3 regions of the Cupriavidus basilensis genome follow, and region 3 is predicted to be linked to each of the others. Evidence: predicted binding sites of a transcription regulator. Region 3 holds the regulator's gene; each other region holds the start of a gene.
What was found. The regulator sigma-54, encoded in region 3, starts transcription at its own class of promoters, with help from an activator protein. The targets are predictions, from matches to a motif close to TGGCANGNAANCTGCTTT.
Positions count from the first base shown of each region.

Region 1: F7R26_RS25510 (phenol hydroxylase subunit) is a predicted target of sigma-54. The motif match lies at 2,183-2,200, and genes of this name have one in related genera.
Region 2: atzF (allophanate hydrolase) is a predicted target of sigma-54. The motif match lies at 1,810-1,827, and genes of this name have one in related genera.

Region 1 is NZ_CP062804.1:1,031,426-1,035,885, forward strand. Features, by position in the region: gene poxR (phenol degradation transcriptional regulator PoxR) at 1-291, shown strand, start outside; gene F7R26_RS25505 (IS481 family transposase) at 510-1,655, shown strand; gene F7R26_RS25510 (phenol hydroxylase subunit) at 2,235-2,453, shown strand; gene F7R26_RS25515 (aromatic/alkene monooxygenase hydroxylase subunit beta) at 2,542-3,537, shown strand; gene F7R26_RS25520 (MmoB/DmpM family protein) at 3,548-3,820, shown strand; gene F7R26_RS25525 (aromatic/alkene/methane monooxygenase hydroxylase/oxygenase subunit alpha) at 3,862-4,460, shown strand, end outside.
Region 2 is NZ_CP062804.1:2,282,951-2,287,410, reverse strand. Features, by position in the region: gene F7R26_RS31100 (autotransporter outer membrane beta-barrel domain-containing protein) at 1-1,622, shown strand, start outside; gene atzF (allophanate hydrolase) at 1,872-3,737, shown strand; gene uca (urea carboxylase) at 3,751-4,460, shown strand, end outside.
Region 3 is NZ_CP062803.1:510,679-515,138, forward strand. Features, by position in the region: gene F7R26_RS02290 (PsiF family protein) at 1-104, opposite strand, end outside; gene hprK (HPr(Ser) kinase/phosphatase) at 293-1,264, opposite strand; gene ptsN (PTS IIA-like nitrogen regulatory protein PtsN) at 1,300-1,755, opposite strand; gene hpf (ribosome hibernation-promoting factor, HPF/YfiA family) at 2,138-2,488, opposite strand; gene F7R26_RS02310 (RNA polymerase factor sigma-54) at 2,538-4,013, opposite strand; gene lptB (LPS export ABC transporter ATP-binding protein) at 4,149-4,460, opposite strand, start outside.

The DNA of each region.
Region 1 (4,460 bases), on a different replicon from region 3:
AGCAATGGCGGGCAGATATCAGCGGACCACCTGTTCCTGCCGACCAGCGCGCCGCCTGGCATGGATACCGCGCCGCGCCTTGGCGTCAAGGGCACCTTGCCCGAACTGCGGGAGGCCGCCGTGCATGGCTTACTTGATCATATGGCTGAGCAGCAGCTCGCGCTGGGCGATGTGGAGACGGTGTTGATGGAGGCAGCCATGCAACGCGCTAATGGCAATATGAGCCAGGCGGCGCGGTTGCTGGGGATTACGCGGCCGCAGTTGGCGTATCGGTGGAAGACGAGGGGGTAAGGGGGTAAGGGGGATTTGGTGGCGGTGGTCGCTGTTTTGGGGCTTTCGCTGTTTCTTTTAGCGGCGATGGTTATTGCACCCAAAGGCCATACGACATCCCCCTGCGGGGGCTGCCGGTCACTCTTCTTTGCGTCGGTGTATAGACCGGGGACATAGGTGACGGGTGTGCGAGGACATGGTTGACACTTTCGGGCAATGAATCTGCCCGGAATCCGACCATGCCTTGGAGCACGCGCGACACCATGAGCCTTCGTCAAGAATTCATCCTTCTGGCCCAGCAAGAGGGCAGCAATCGCCGCGAGTTATGCCGGCGTTTCAGCATCAGTCCCCAGACCGCCTACAAATGGCTCGCGCGCTATGCCGAGCAAGGCGAGGCCGGTCTGGTCGACCGCTCTCGGCGGCCCAGTCGCAGCCCGGAACAGACCCACGCCGACCTTGAACAGGCCGTGATCGCGCTTCGCCAGCAGCATCCTGCCTGGGGCGGGCGCAAGATCAGCCGCCGCTTGCAGGACCTGGGGCATACCGAGGCGCCGGCTCCCAGCACTGTCACCTCGATCCTGCATCGCCACGGGCTAATTACCCCGGAGGCCTCCGCCAAATCGGTGGCATGGCAGCGTTTCGAGCATCCCGAGCCCAACCATCTCTGGCAAATGGACTACAAAGGCTGGTTTGCCACCCGAGACGGCGTGCCGTGTTACCCGCTGACAGTGCTGGACGACCATTCCCGCTTCAATATCCTGCTCACGGCCTGCACCAGAACCCAGACTGCAGTGGTGCAGCGCCATCTGCGCGAGGCTTTCCGTCGTTATGGGCTGCCGCTGCGCATCAACGCCGACAACGGTGCGCCCTGGGGCAGCCCTTCCCAACCCGGCCAGCTCACGGCCCTGGCGATCTGGTTGATTCGCCTGGGCGTACGCCTGAGCCATAGCCGCCCCGCGCACCCACAAACCAATGGCAAGGATGAGCGGTTCCACCGCACCTTTAAGGCCGAGGTGCTCACCGGCAACGACTTTGCTTCCTGCCGTTATGCGCAGCGCGCATTCGATCGCTGGCGCGATGTCTACAACCAGCAGCGACCTCACGAAGCCCTTGGCCTGGCGACGCCCGTCACGCGGTATCGGCCCAGCCCGAGGCCATATCCGGAGCAGTTGCCGCCCATCGAATACGGCCCTGACGACACCGTAGTGCAGGTCAAATGGCACGGCGAGCTCTGTTTCCAGGGACGTCGCTTCAAGGTTTCGAATGCCCTAGCCAAGCTGCACGTGGCGCTGCGGCCTGACGCCAGACACAGCGGCAAATACGCCCTTTACTTCGCACATCATCGCTTCGGAAGCATCGACCTAAACGACCCGAATGCCGCTTAAAATGTGTCAACCATGTCCTCGCACATGTGTCACCCATGTCCCCGGTCTATACACCGACGCAAAGAAGAGTGACCGGCAGCCCCCGCAGGGGGATGTCGTATGGCCCTTGGGTGCAAAAACCAACGCCGATAAAACAAACAGCGATGCCCCCAGCAGGGCGGTTGGGTGCAAACGCCAACACCGTTCAAACAATCACCGCCACCCACCCCCAATGACCCATTTAATCATTTGATCCATCCACCAATCCCCCCAATCCAGTAACTCCCCGCTTGTTGCGCCGCATGCGCCCGCAATGCCTTCCCCCTCCTTCCTCTAACCCCCTTCCTTGTTGCGACGCCGCAGCCTTGCGAAGTCACACATTGCTCCCCGCAAACCGCCACCCGGCGCGGCTTTTCATCATTTGATCAAATGCCATCTCGCACTTGATCAATTGATTGAGCCGCGGCGCATGCGCCATTCCGGGTAAACGCGAAATCCGGCGCGGCCCGAATCCCGACGCGCCTTGTGGTGCCGTCGTTTGCGCCAGCTGGCACGCTCTTCGCAATAGAGGCCATACCGCCCATGCGAAGGAGCAGCGCCATGATCAACCAGTCGGTCCCCTTGTTTGAAGCCTCGCCCCGGTTCGTCCGCGTTGATGGCCGCACGCCCGAGGGCTTCGTGCAGTTCGCGTTCAGCGTGGCGGACCCCGAACTCAATGTCGAGCTGATCATGCCCGAGCCGATGTTCGAGGCCTTCTGCAGCGTCAACCACGTGCGCTTCCTGCCGCCGGAGATCCCCGCGCCCGATCAGGACGACTGAGCTCGGCCAGCCGCCACGCACCCAACCACGCACCGAACCACGCACTGAACCACCCACATAAAAACAGCAAGACCCAGGAGACCAAGCGATGCAAGTCGATATCAAGACCCAGCAGATCCAGCCGCTGCGCCAGACCTATGGCCATGTGGCGCGCCGCTTTGGCGACAAGCCCGCCTCGCGCTACCAGGAGGCCACCTACGACGTGCAGTCGGAAGTGAATTTCCACTACCGCCCGACGTGGGACTCGCAACACGAGATCTACGACAAGCGCCGCACCGCGATCGTGATGGCGGACTGGTACGCGCTCAAGGACCCGCGCCAGTACTTCTACGGCGCCTACGTGACGGCGCGCGGCCGCCAGCAGGACGCCACCGAGAAGAGCTTCGCCTTCGTGGAAAAGCGCGGCTTGCTGCAGGCGTTGCCCGCCGAATGGCAGGACCGCCTGGCCGACGGCCTGCTGCCGCTGCGCCATGTGGAGTGGGGCGCCAACATGAACAACTTCTATTGCGCCGACTACGGCTGGGGCACGGCCATCACCCAGGCCTGCACCTACTGCGCGATGGATCGCCTCGGCATTGCCCAGTACCTGTCGCGCATCGGCATGCTGCTTGATGGCAACACCGGCGTGGCGCTGGAGCGCGCCAAGGTGGCCTGGATGGAGAGCGCGGCGTGGCAGCCGATGCGCCGGCTGGTCGAGCGCAGCTTTGTGATCGAGGACTGGTTCGAGACCTTCGTTACCCAGAACCTGGTGCTCGACGGGCTGCTGTATCCGCTGGTGTACCAGCACGCCGACGCGGCCATCGTGCGCGCCTGCGGCACCGGGCTGGCGGTGCTGACCGAGTTCATGAACGACTGGCGCGAGGAGCACGCACGCTGGGTCGACGCGGTGATCCAGACCGCCGCGGCAGAGTCCGATGCCAATCGCATGCTGCTGTCCGGCTGGGCCCGCGCCGCGCGCGCGCAGGTGGCCGAGGCGCTGGTGCCAGTGGCCAACACCTTGCTGGGCGAGGGCGGCGAGCAGGTGGTGGCGCTGTGCGTGGAACAGTTCGACGTGCGTCTTAACAAGCTTGGCCTTGCCGCCTGAGGAAACCGCCATGACCGCCAACGTCTATATCGCGCTGCAGAGCAACGACGACACCCGTCCCATCATCGAGGCCATCACCGAGGCCAACCCGCACGCGGTGGTGTCGCAGTTTCCCGCCATGGTGAAGATCGACGCGCCGGGACACCTGACCATCCTGCGCGAACTGGTCTCCGACAAACTCGGGCGCGACTGGGACCTGCAGGAGATTCACCTGAACCTGATTTCGCTGTCGGGCAACATCGACGAAGACGACGACGCCTTCACCCTGCACTGGAACGCCTGAGGCGGCCCGCCCACCGCAAAGACAAACGGAGACAAAACATCATGGACGCACGCAAGAAGCTGAACCTGCGGGAAAAATACGCGACGATGACGCGCGACCTCGGCTGGGAAACCACCTACGAGCCGATGGACAAGGTCTTTCCCTACGACAAGTACGAAGGCATCAAGATCCACGACTGGGACAAATGGGAAGACCCGTTCCGCATGACCATGGACGCCTACTGGAAATACCAGTCGGAGAAGGAGCGCAAGCTGTACGCGATCATCGATTCGTTCGTGCAGAACAACGGCCACCTCAACGTCTCGGACCCGCGCTACCTGAACGCGCTGCGCCTGTTCCTGACCGGCGTGACGCCGCTGGAGTACGCGGCGCACCGCGGCTATGCCCACCTCGGGCGGCACTTTCGCGGCGCCGGCGCGCGGGTGGCGGCGCAGATGCAGTCGATCGACGAGCTGCGCCACGCCCAGACCCAGATGCACACGCTGTCGGTCTACAACAAGTACTTCAACGGCTTCGGCGAATGGCAGCACATGCACGACCGGGTCTGGTACCTGTCCGTGCCCAAGTCCTATTTCGAAGACGCCATGAGCGCGGGGCCGTTCGAGTTCATCACCGCGATCTCGTTCTCCTTCGAGTATGT
Region 2 (4,460 bases), on a different replicon from region 3:
ACGGCGCGGGCGCGCTGGTCCTGACCGGCAACAGCAGCCTTGGCGGCGCGACCACTATCAATGCCGGCCGCCTGGCCGTGAACGGCAGCAATGCCGCATCTAGCTTCCAGGTCAACAGTGGCGCCACCCTGGGCGGCAATGGCACGGTCGGGAGCGTGACGGTGGCCAGCGGCGGCACGGTCGCGCCGGGCAACTTCATCGGCACGCTGAACGTGGCCGGCGATATCCGCTTTGCGGCCGGCTCAACGTATGTCGCGCAGATCAACGCCGCCGGCGCGTCCGACCGCATCAACGCCACCGGCTCGGCGGCACTCGCCGGCACGCTCGACGTGATCAAGACCGCCGGCCTCTACAGCCCGGGGCAGCGCTACACGCTGCTCAGCGCCAGCGGCGGGGTGAGTGGCACCTTCGGCGCGCTCACGCAGAACCAGCCGTTTGTCGACCTGGGGCTGGCCTATGATGCCAGCCATGTCTATCTGGACGTGGCGCGCAGCGCGGTGGCCTTCCCCGCGGTGGCGTTCACCGCGAACCAGCGCGGCGTGGCTGGCGCGGTCGAGCGCATCGGCAGCGGCGAGCTGCATCGGGCCGTGCTGAATTCGCCGTCCGCCGCCGCTGCGCGGCAGGCCTTCGATGCCTTGTCGGGCGAGGCGCATGCGAGCATCGCCAGCCAGCTCATCGATAGCGGCCAGGTCATGCGCGACAGCCTCGGCGCGCGCCTGCGCGGCGCGTTCGATGCGGGCCTGCCCCAGCCCATCCTGGTGGCATCGCTGGGCCCGGTACCCATGCCGGTGGCCGCGCGCAACGGCGCCTGGGCCACCACGTTTGGCTCTTGGGGCCAGCGCGCGGGCGACGGCGGCACTGCCCGCACCACGCAATCTGGCGGGGGCTTGCTGGCCGGGGCCGACGCCGATGTAGGCGCAGGCTGGCGTGCGGGCCTGGCGGCCGGCTACGACCATACGCGCATGGAGGTCAGCTCGCTGTCGTCGTCGGCGGGCATCGACAACTACACCCTGGCCGCGTATGCCGGGACGCAGCGCGACGGCCTTGGCGTGCGCCTGGGCACCTCCTATACCTGGAGCCACATCGATGCGACCCGACGGATCGCCTTCGCCGGATTCAGCGACACGGCACAGAGCAGCTACGCCGCCGGCGCGGCGCAGGTCTTCGGCGAAACCGGCTACACCTTCGCGCTGGGCGCGGCGTCGCTGGAGCCGTTCGCGGGCCTCGCGTACACGCATTTGCGTACCGACGGCTATCAGGAGAGCGCCCGCGCCGCCGGCCTGAAGGCTGGCAGCACCGCGCAGGACACCACGTTCTCGACCTTGGGCGCCCGGGCCGCCATCCCGTTTGCCGTGCGTTCCGCCATGCCGGGGACGCTGCGTGCCCGGCTGGGCTGGCGCCATGCCTATGGCGATGTCATCCCGACGGCCACCCTTGGGTTTGCCGGCGGCGACAGCTTTGCCGTGCAAGGCACGCCCATCGCGCGCGACGCGCTGGTGGCCGAGCTTGGCGTGGAAGCCGGCGTCGCGGCGAATGTCAGCGTTGGCGTGAGCTATCGTGGGCAACTGGCCTCGCAGGTGCAGGAGCACGCGCTGGTCGGGAGCCTGCGCGTGCGGTTCTAAGGCGCCGGGACGACGCACCACATTGCGGCGTCGTCCTGCCGGCTGGCACTGATTTAGCTCTACCCGCGCCGCCCCATGGTGCGGTGCGGGTGCGTGCCGCGCATGCGCCTTCGGCCCGCGAAGGCGCTCTGATCCCGGCTCCCTTGATTTCCTCGAAATGTAAGATCAATGTACTTTTTGTCTTACATGGCATGTCTCCTGCTTTGCTGGTCTGCAACGCCCTCATGTATACAACCTGGGATACAAGCGATGACCAGCAAGACGCCTCTGCGCCGATCCGCCGCCAGCCTTGGCAGTTGCCGAAGCCTGCCTGAGTGGCAACAGCTCTACAAGACGCAAGGCGCGTCGCCCGCGGACGCGCTGGCGCCGTTCCTGGACCTGGACGCAGCGGACCCGGCCTGGATCGCGCGGCTGGATGCGGCGCGGCTGCAGTCCCAGCTGGCTGCGCTGGCGGCGCGGGTTGAAGAAGCGGGCGGCAAGCGCGATGCGTTTCCCCTCTACGGTGTGCCGTTCGTGGTGAAAGACAACATCGACGTGGCGGGGTGGCCCACCACGGCGGCGTGTCCCGCGTTTGCGTATGTGGCCGAGCGCGATGCCGGCACGGTGGCGCGGCTGCGCGCGGCCGGGGCCATCGTGGTGGCCAAGGCTAACCTCGATCAGTTCGCCACCGGCCTGGTGGGCGTTCGTTCGCCCTACGGCGCGGTGCCCAACACCTTCGACGCGGCGTACGTCAGCGGTGGCTCCAGTTCGGGCTCGGCGTCTTCGGTGGCGCGCGGCTGGGTGCCGTTCTCGCTCGGGACAGATACGGCGGGGTCGGGGCGCATTCCCGCGGCATTCAACAATATCGTGGGCCTCAAGCCGACCCGGGGCTGGCTCTCCAGCGCCGGCGTGGTGCCGGCCTGCCGCACGCTGGATTGCGTCTCCGTGTTTGCGCTGACGGTCGAGGATGCCGCGCTGGTGGCGGAGATCGCGGGCGGTTTTGACCACGACGATCCTTACTCGCGCACCTATCCGCTGAGCGCGCCCGCCGCGCTGGCGCCATCGCCCGTGCTGGGCATTCCCGATGCGCTGGCTTTCTTTGGCGATACGCAGGCGCAGGCCAGTTTCGCGCAAGCGCAGGCGGACTTGCAGGCGATGGGCGCCAAGCTGGTGCCGATTGATTTTTCGCCATTCGCCGAGCTGGCCGCGCTGCTCTACCAGGGGCCATGGGTGGCTGAGCGTTTCCTGGCGGTGAGCCAGCTTCACGCCAGCCAGCCGGAAGCCATCGATCCGGTCGTTCGCGTGATCGTGGAGGAAGCGGGCCGCTATAGCGCGCTGGACGCGTTCAGCGCCGAGTACCGGCGCGCGGCGCTGACCCGCGCTATCCACCTGGCGCTGGCAACGGTCGATGCGCTGGTGGTGCCGAGCGCGCCGTCGATCTATACGCTGGCCGCCGTGCAGGACGATCCGATCCGCCTGAACGCGCGGCTTGGCACCTATACCAACTTCACCAACCTGGCCGACCTGTCGGCGCTGGCGCTGCCGGCCGGTGCGCGCGAGGACGGCCTGCCGGCGGGCATCACGCTGATTGCCCCGGCCTGGGCGGACCGCGCGCTGGCCCGCTTTGGCCGGCAGTGGCAGGCGGCGCAAGCGTTGCCGCTGGGCGCCACCGGGCGGGCTTGTCCCGTTGGTGCGCAGCGCGCCACGCCGGTCACGCCGGGATCGGTGCGGCTGGCCGTGGTCGGCGCCCACCTTAGCGGCATGCCGCTTAACCATCAACTGCTCACGCGCCACGCGGCCTTTGTGGAGGCTTGCCGCACGGCGCCGTGCTACCGGCTTTATGCGCTGGCGGATACGATCCCGCCCAAGCCCGGGTTGGTGCATAGCGGCACAGGGCAGGGCGCGCCGATCGAAGTCGAGCTCTGGGATGTGCCACTGGCCGGCTTTGGTGCCTTCGTCGCGGAGATTCCCGCGCCCCTTGGCATCGGCAAGCTGCTGCTGGAAGACGGCCGGCAAGTGACCGGGTTCATCTGCGAACCCCGGGGCCTGGAAGGTGCCCGCGATATCACGGCATTTGGCGGCTGGCGCGCGTATCGCGCCAGCGCGGACGCCAGCGCAAATGCCAGCGCAACCTGACCCGGGAGCGCCGATGTTCCACACCGTACTGATCGCCAATCGTGGCGAGATTGCCGTGCGCGCCATTCGCACCTTGCGTGCGCTAGGTATCAAGAGCGTGGCCGTGTATTCGGATGCCGATCGCAATGCCGCGCATGCCCGGCTGGCGGATGTGGCGGTGCCGCTAGGTGGCGAGCGTGCGGCGGATAGCTACCTGGTGGCCGAGCGCGTGCTGCAAGCCGCGTTGGATACCGGTGCGCAAGCCGTGTTTCCGGGTTACGGCTTTCTGTCGGAGAGCGCGGCGTTTGCCGAGGCCTGCGAGGCGGCGGGCCTGGTGTTCATTGGCCCGACGCCGCACCAGCTCCGCGAGTTCGGGCTCAAGCACCGGGCGCGCGAGCTGGCGGCCGAGGCGGGCGTACCGATGACGCCCGGCACCGGCCTGCTCTCCAGCGTGGAACAAGCCCTGCGGGAGGCCGCGCGTATCGGCTACCCCGTCATGCTCAAGAGCACGGCCGGCGGAGGCGGTATCGGCCTGTCGCGCTGCGCTGATGATGCCGAGCTGAGCGCGGCCTTTGACAGCGTGCAGCGGCTGGGCGAGCAATTTTTCAAGCATGGCGGCGCCTTTATCGAGCGCTGCCTGGACCGCGCGCGGCATATCGAGGTGCAGATCTTTGGCGACGGCGCGGGCCGCGTGGTGGCGCTGGGCGAGCGGGATTGCTCCACGCAGCGCCGCAACCAGAAGGT
Region 3 (4,460 bases):
GCTGCCGCCGGTGCCGCGGGTGCTGCGGCCGGTGCATTCTGGGCGAAGGCGCCGGTGGCAAAAAGCGGGGCTACCAGCACGCACATCGCGATCAATTTTTTCATGCTTGCTCTCCTGGCTGTGGAAAACTTCATGGCTGCTGGCCTGTCGGCTCGGCAACTCGGGGATGGGCCCAATGCCCATTACTGCACAAAACGGCCTGTGTCCCCATCGCGTTGACCACCGAAGCGCGGCCGGATGTAAGCAATTGAAAACGGCCCCGTCGTGGTCGCACGGCGTGGACCTGCCAAACCTAGAGCAGCCGGCCCTGGCCCCGCGATGCGACATCGGCCTGCATCGCGGCGCGCTGGCGGTCCATGAAGTCGCGCAGCGTGTCGATGCCGCGCAGGCGCAGGATGGTGTTGCGCACGGCGGCCTCGACCAGCACGGCGAGATTTCGGCCGGCCGCCACCTGGATCTTGACCATGTGGATGGGCAGGCCGAGCACGTCGAGATACTGGGAGTCCAGCGGCAGGCGCTCGAATTCGCCATCGTTGCGGCGTACCAGCTGCACCACCAGCTTGAGCTTCATCTTGCGGCGCACCGCAGTCTCGCCAAAGATGGTCTTGATGTCGAGCAGGCCCAGGCCGCGCACTTCCAGCAGGTTCTGCAGCAGCGGCGGGCAGCGGCCCTCGATGAAGTCCGGCCCGAGGCGTACGAAATCGACGGCATCGTCCGCCACCAGCCCATGTCCGCGCGAGATCAGTTCCAGGCCGAGCTCGCTCTTGCCCAGGCCGGACTCGCCCATCACCAGCACGCCCATGCCGAGGATGTCGAGGAACACGCCGTGCATGGTCACGCGCGGCGCGGAAATGCGCGACAGATAGAGGCGCAGGTGATCAATCACCGCGGCCGAAGACACCGGCGTGGTGAACAGCGGGGTGGACGAGCGCGTGCAGCGCAGTTCCAGGTCGGGCGGCGGCTCCATGCCGTCTGCGATCACCAGGAACGGCGGCTCCAGCAGGATCAGCTCGCCCATCTGGCGCTTGCGCATCTCGTCATCGAGGCGCTGGTAATACGTGATTTCGGGCTTGCCCAGCACCTGGATCCGGTTCGGGTGGATCAGGTTCAAGTGGCCGACGAGATCGGCCGCGGACGTGGCTTCACGTGCAAACTCGACATCGAAGGCCCGGTCCGCGCCCTCCAGTCCCGCTACCCAGGAGAGTTTGATATCGGCTGCGTTGTCGTCGAAGATCGACTGCGAGGTGACGCCAGTGAGTTCCATTCGGGTGCTTTCAGGGACGGGCTTTCAGTGCCGGATCATGGGTGCCATTGCGTCAGCAGCTGGTGCACGTCGTCGGGGGTGGGCAAGGTAGCCAGTCCTTCGCGCATCTCGCGGTCGGACAGCAGCTGGGCGATCTCGGAGAGGATTTCCAGATGCTGCTGGGTGGCCTGTTCGGGCACCAGCAGGAAGATCAGCAGCGCGACCGGTTTGCCGTCGGGCGACTCGAAGGGGATCGGTTCGGCCAGGCGCATGAAGGCGGCCAGTGGCTGCTTCAGTCCCTTGATGCGGCCGTGGGGGATCGCAACCCCCGCGCCCAGGCCTGTGGACCCGAGCGACTCGCGGGCAAACAGGTTGTCGGTCACGGTCGCGCGCGCTACGCCATGGTTGTTCTCGAAGAGGAGCCCGGCCTGTTCGAACACGCGCTTCTTGCTGGTGACGCTGACGTCGAGGTTGATGTTGCCGGGTGGCAGCAATTTAGCCAAACGATTCATGTGGAATGCGCAGGGTTTTCTAGTAAGCAGGCCCGGGGCCAGGAGGCGTCCCGCCGGGCGGAAAGAGGATAAAAACCAAGGCCCGAGATTTCCACCGGGTGTCCCCCATGCCGGTGTCGGGCGTCTGGCCATTATAGAGCAGGCCCGCTTCCGCTTTGTGCATTGCAATAGCCGATGCGCTCAAGCGGTGCTGCATGCACCGGAATGGCTAGGCCAGTCAACCATGTATTGCACAGCATACACTGCTACATATGCGTTGCGGAATCCCCTGCGTGACCCGATCGGGTGGGCTGCAACGAAAAAGCCGCGCTCTGGGCGCGGCTTGATTCCGTTTTTCAAGGGACTGACACCGACGGCCCGGTATGTGGGCCGCCAGGCACGGTCATTGCTGCATCTGCGATGCGGCCATCTGGTACTTGACCGCTTCACGGTCGTGGCTCTGCACGCGATCCTTGTGGCGAATCACCTGCCGGTCGAGCTTGTCGACCAGTGCGTCGATAGCGGCATACAGGTCTTCATGATGCGCTTCGACAAAGATGTCCTTGCCCTTGAGATGTAGATTGATTTCCGCGTACTGCCGCCGGTCCTTTTCTTTTGTATTGTCGACAGAGAGCAGCACACTTACGCCAATGACTTGATCGAAATGCCTGACGATACGCTCCAGTTTCGTTTCCACGTACTCACGCAGAGGCGGCGTGATGTCCAAGTGGTGTCCACTGATCTTGAAGTTCATAGCGTTTCTCCTTCTGAAAGAGCTGCATCAGGCAGGCGATGCAGCTCGGCTACAAAGTCTTACGGAGATTGACCGCGGGAATCTTGAGCGCTTCGCGGTACTTGGCAACGGTACGCCGTGCTACCACAAAGCCTTGCTCGCCGAGCAATTCGGCAATCCGGCTGTCGGACAAGGGGTTCCTAGCGTCTTCGGCTCCTATCAATTGCTTGATCAACGCACGGATTGCCGTTGATGAGGCCGCGCCGCCGGTTTCTGTGGATACGTGAGAGCCGAAAAAATACTTCAGCTCGAAAGTCCCCATCGGCGTTGCCATGTATTTATTGGTAGTCACCCGAGAGATGGTGGACTCGTGTAAACCCAGTGTATCGGCAATCTCCCGCAAAACCAAGGGGCGCATCGCAATTTCACCGTGGGTGAAGAAGTTCTTTTGACGTTCGACAATGGCTTGTGCGACGCGCAATATCGTATCGAACCTTTGCTGGATATTCTTGATCAACCAACGTGCTTCCTGCAGCTTTTGCTGCAGTCCGGCCGCGCCCGCATCGCCTTTTGCACCGCGCAAAATCTGCGCGTACATGTCGTTGATGCGTAGCCGTGGCATCACATCCGGGTTGAGGTGGGCGATCCATCCGCCGCTCAACTTTCGAACAAAAACATCGGGCACCACGAAGTCCGCTTCTGGCCGGCTGTAGGCATGGCCGGGGTAGGGCGCGAGCGAGCGGATCAGTTCATGTGCTGCCTTGAGTTCCGGCTCGTCGACTTGCAGCGCTTTTTTCAGGCGCGTGTAATCGCGCACCGCCAGCAGCTCGAGGTGGTTGGTGACGATGCTCAGCGCCAGTTCGCGCTGCGGATGCTTGAGCCTGCGCAATTGCAGCGCCAGGCACTCGGCGGCATTGCGCGCCCCGACGCCCGGCGGATCGAAGCTCTGCAGCAGCGTGAGCACAGCCTGGATCTCGTCGACCTCGAACTCGAGCTCCTCCGGCAGCTCGCTGCAGATTTCCTCGAGCGTGGTGCTCAGGTAGCCGTCATCGTCCAGGGATTCGACCAGGAAGATAGCCAGCCCTTTGTCGCGCAGGGAAATCTTGAGCGGCGCCAGCTGCTCCATGAGGTGTTCACGCAGCGTGGGCTCGGCGTCGCGCAGCTGCATCGGGGTTTTTTCGTCGTCTTCGCCTTGCGGGCGGCGGGCGAAGTCGTCCAGGCTCCAGTCGCTGCCGTAGTCCTCATTGCTGTCGGAGTAGCTGTCGTCGGCCTCGGGGGCGCCATCGGGGCGGTTCTCGCTGGTGCCCTGGCCATCGGCGGGTGCCGGCGCTGGCGCGCTCTGCAGGTTCACCGAGCCGTCCGAAGATACGCGCAGCGGGCTGTCCAGCCAGTCGTTCTCGCGCTCGAGCAAGGGGTTCTCGGTCAGCGCCTGTTCCACTTCCTGCTGCAGTTCAAGCGTGGACAGTTGCAGCAGCCGGATCGACTGCTGGAGTTGCGGCGTAAGCGCGAGATGCTGCGAGAGGCGGAGCTGTAGCGACGGTTTCATGCGACCTATTTTATGCCCAACTTCCGTACTGGTGGAACGGAAATTGCTATCGCTGGTGTCGCTATGATCGTTTGAAGGATAAAAGGCGACACTGAAGCCGCCCGGGGGGCGATGCGCGGCAGGCGCCGCGCGCCCTTACATGCGGAAGTTCTCGCCCAGGTAGACCTTGCGCACCGACTCGTTGGCGATGATGTCTTCAGGCTGCCCGGACGCCAGCACCGCGCCTTCGCTGATGATGTAGGCGTGGTCGCAGATGCCCAAAGTCTCGCGCACGTTGTGGTCGGTGATCAGCACGCCGATATTGCGTGCCTTGAGGAAGCTGACGATGCGCTGGATTTCGCCCACCGCGATCGGGTCGACACCGGCGAAGGGCTCGTCGAGCAAGATGAAGCGCGGCGCGGAGGCCAGCGCGCGGGCGATTTCCACGCGGCGGCGTTCGCCGCCGGA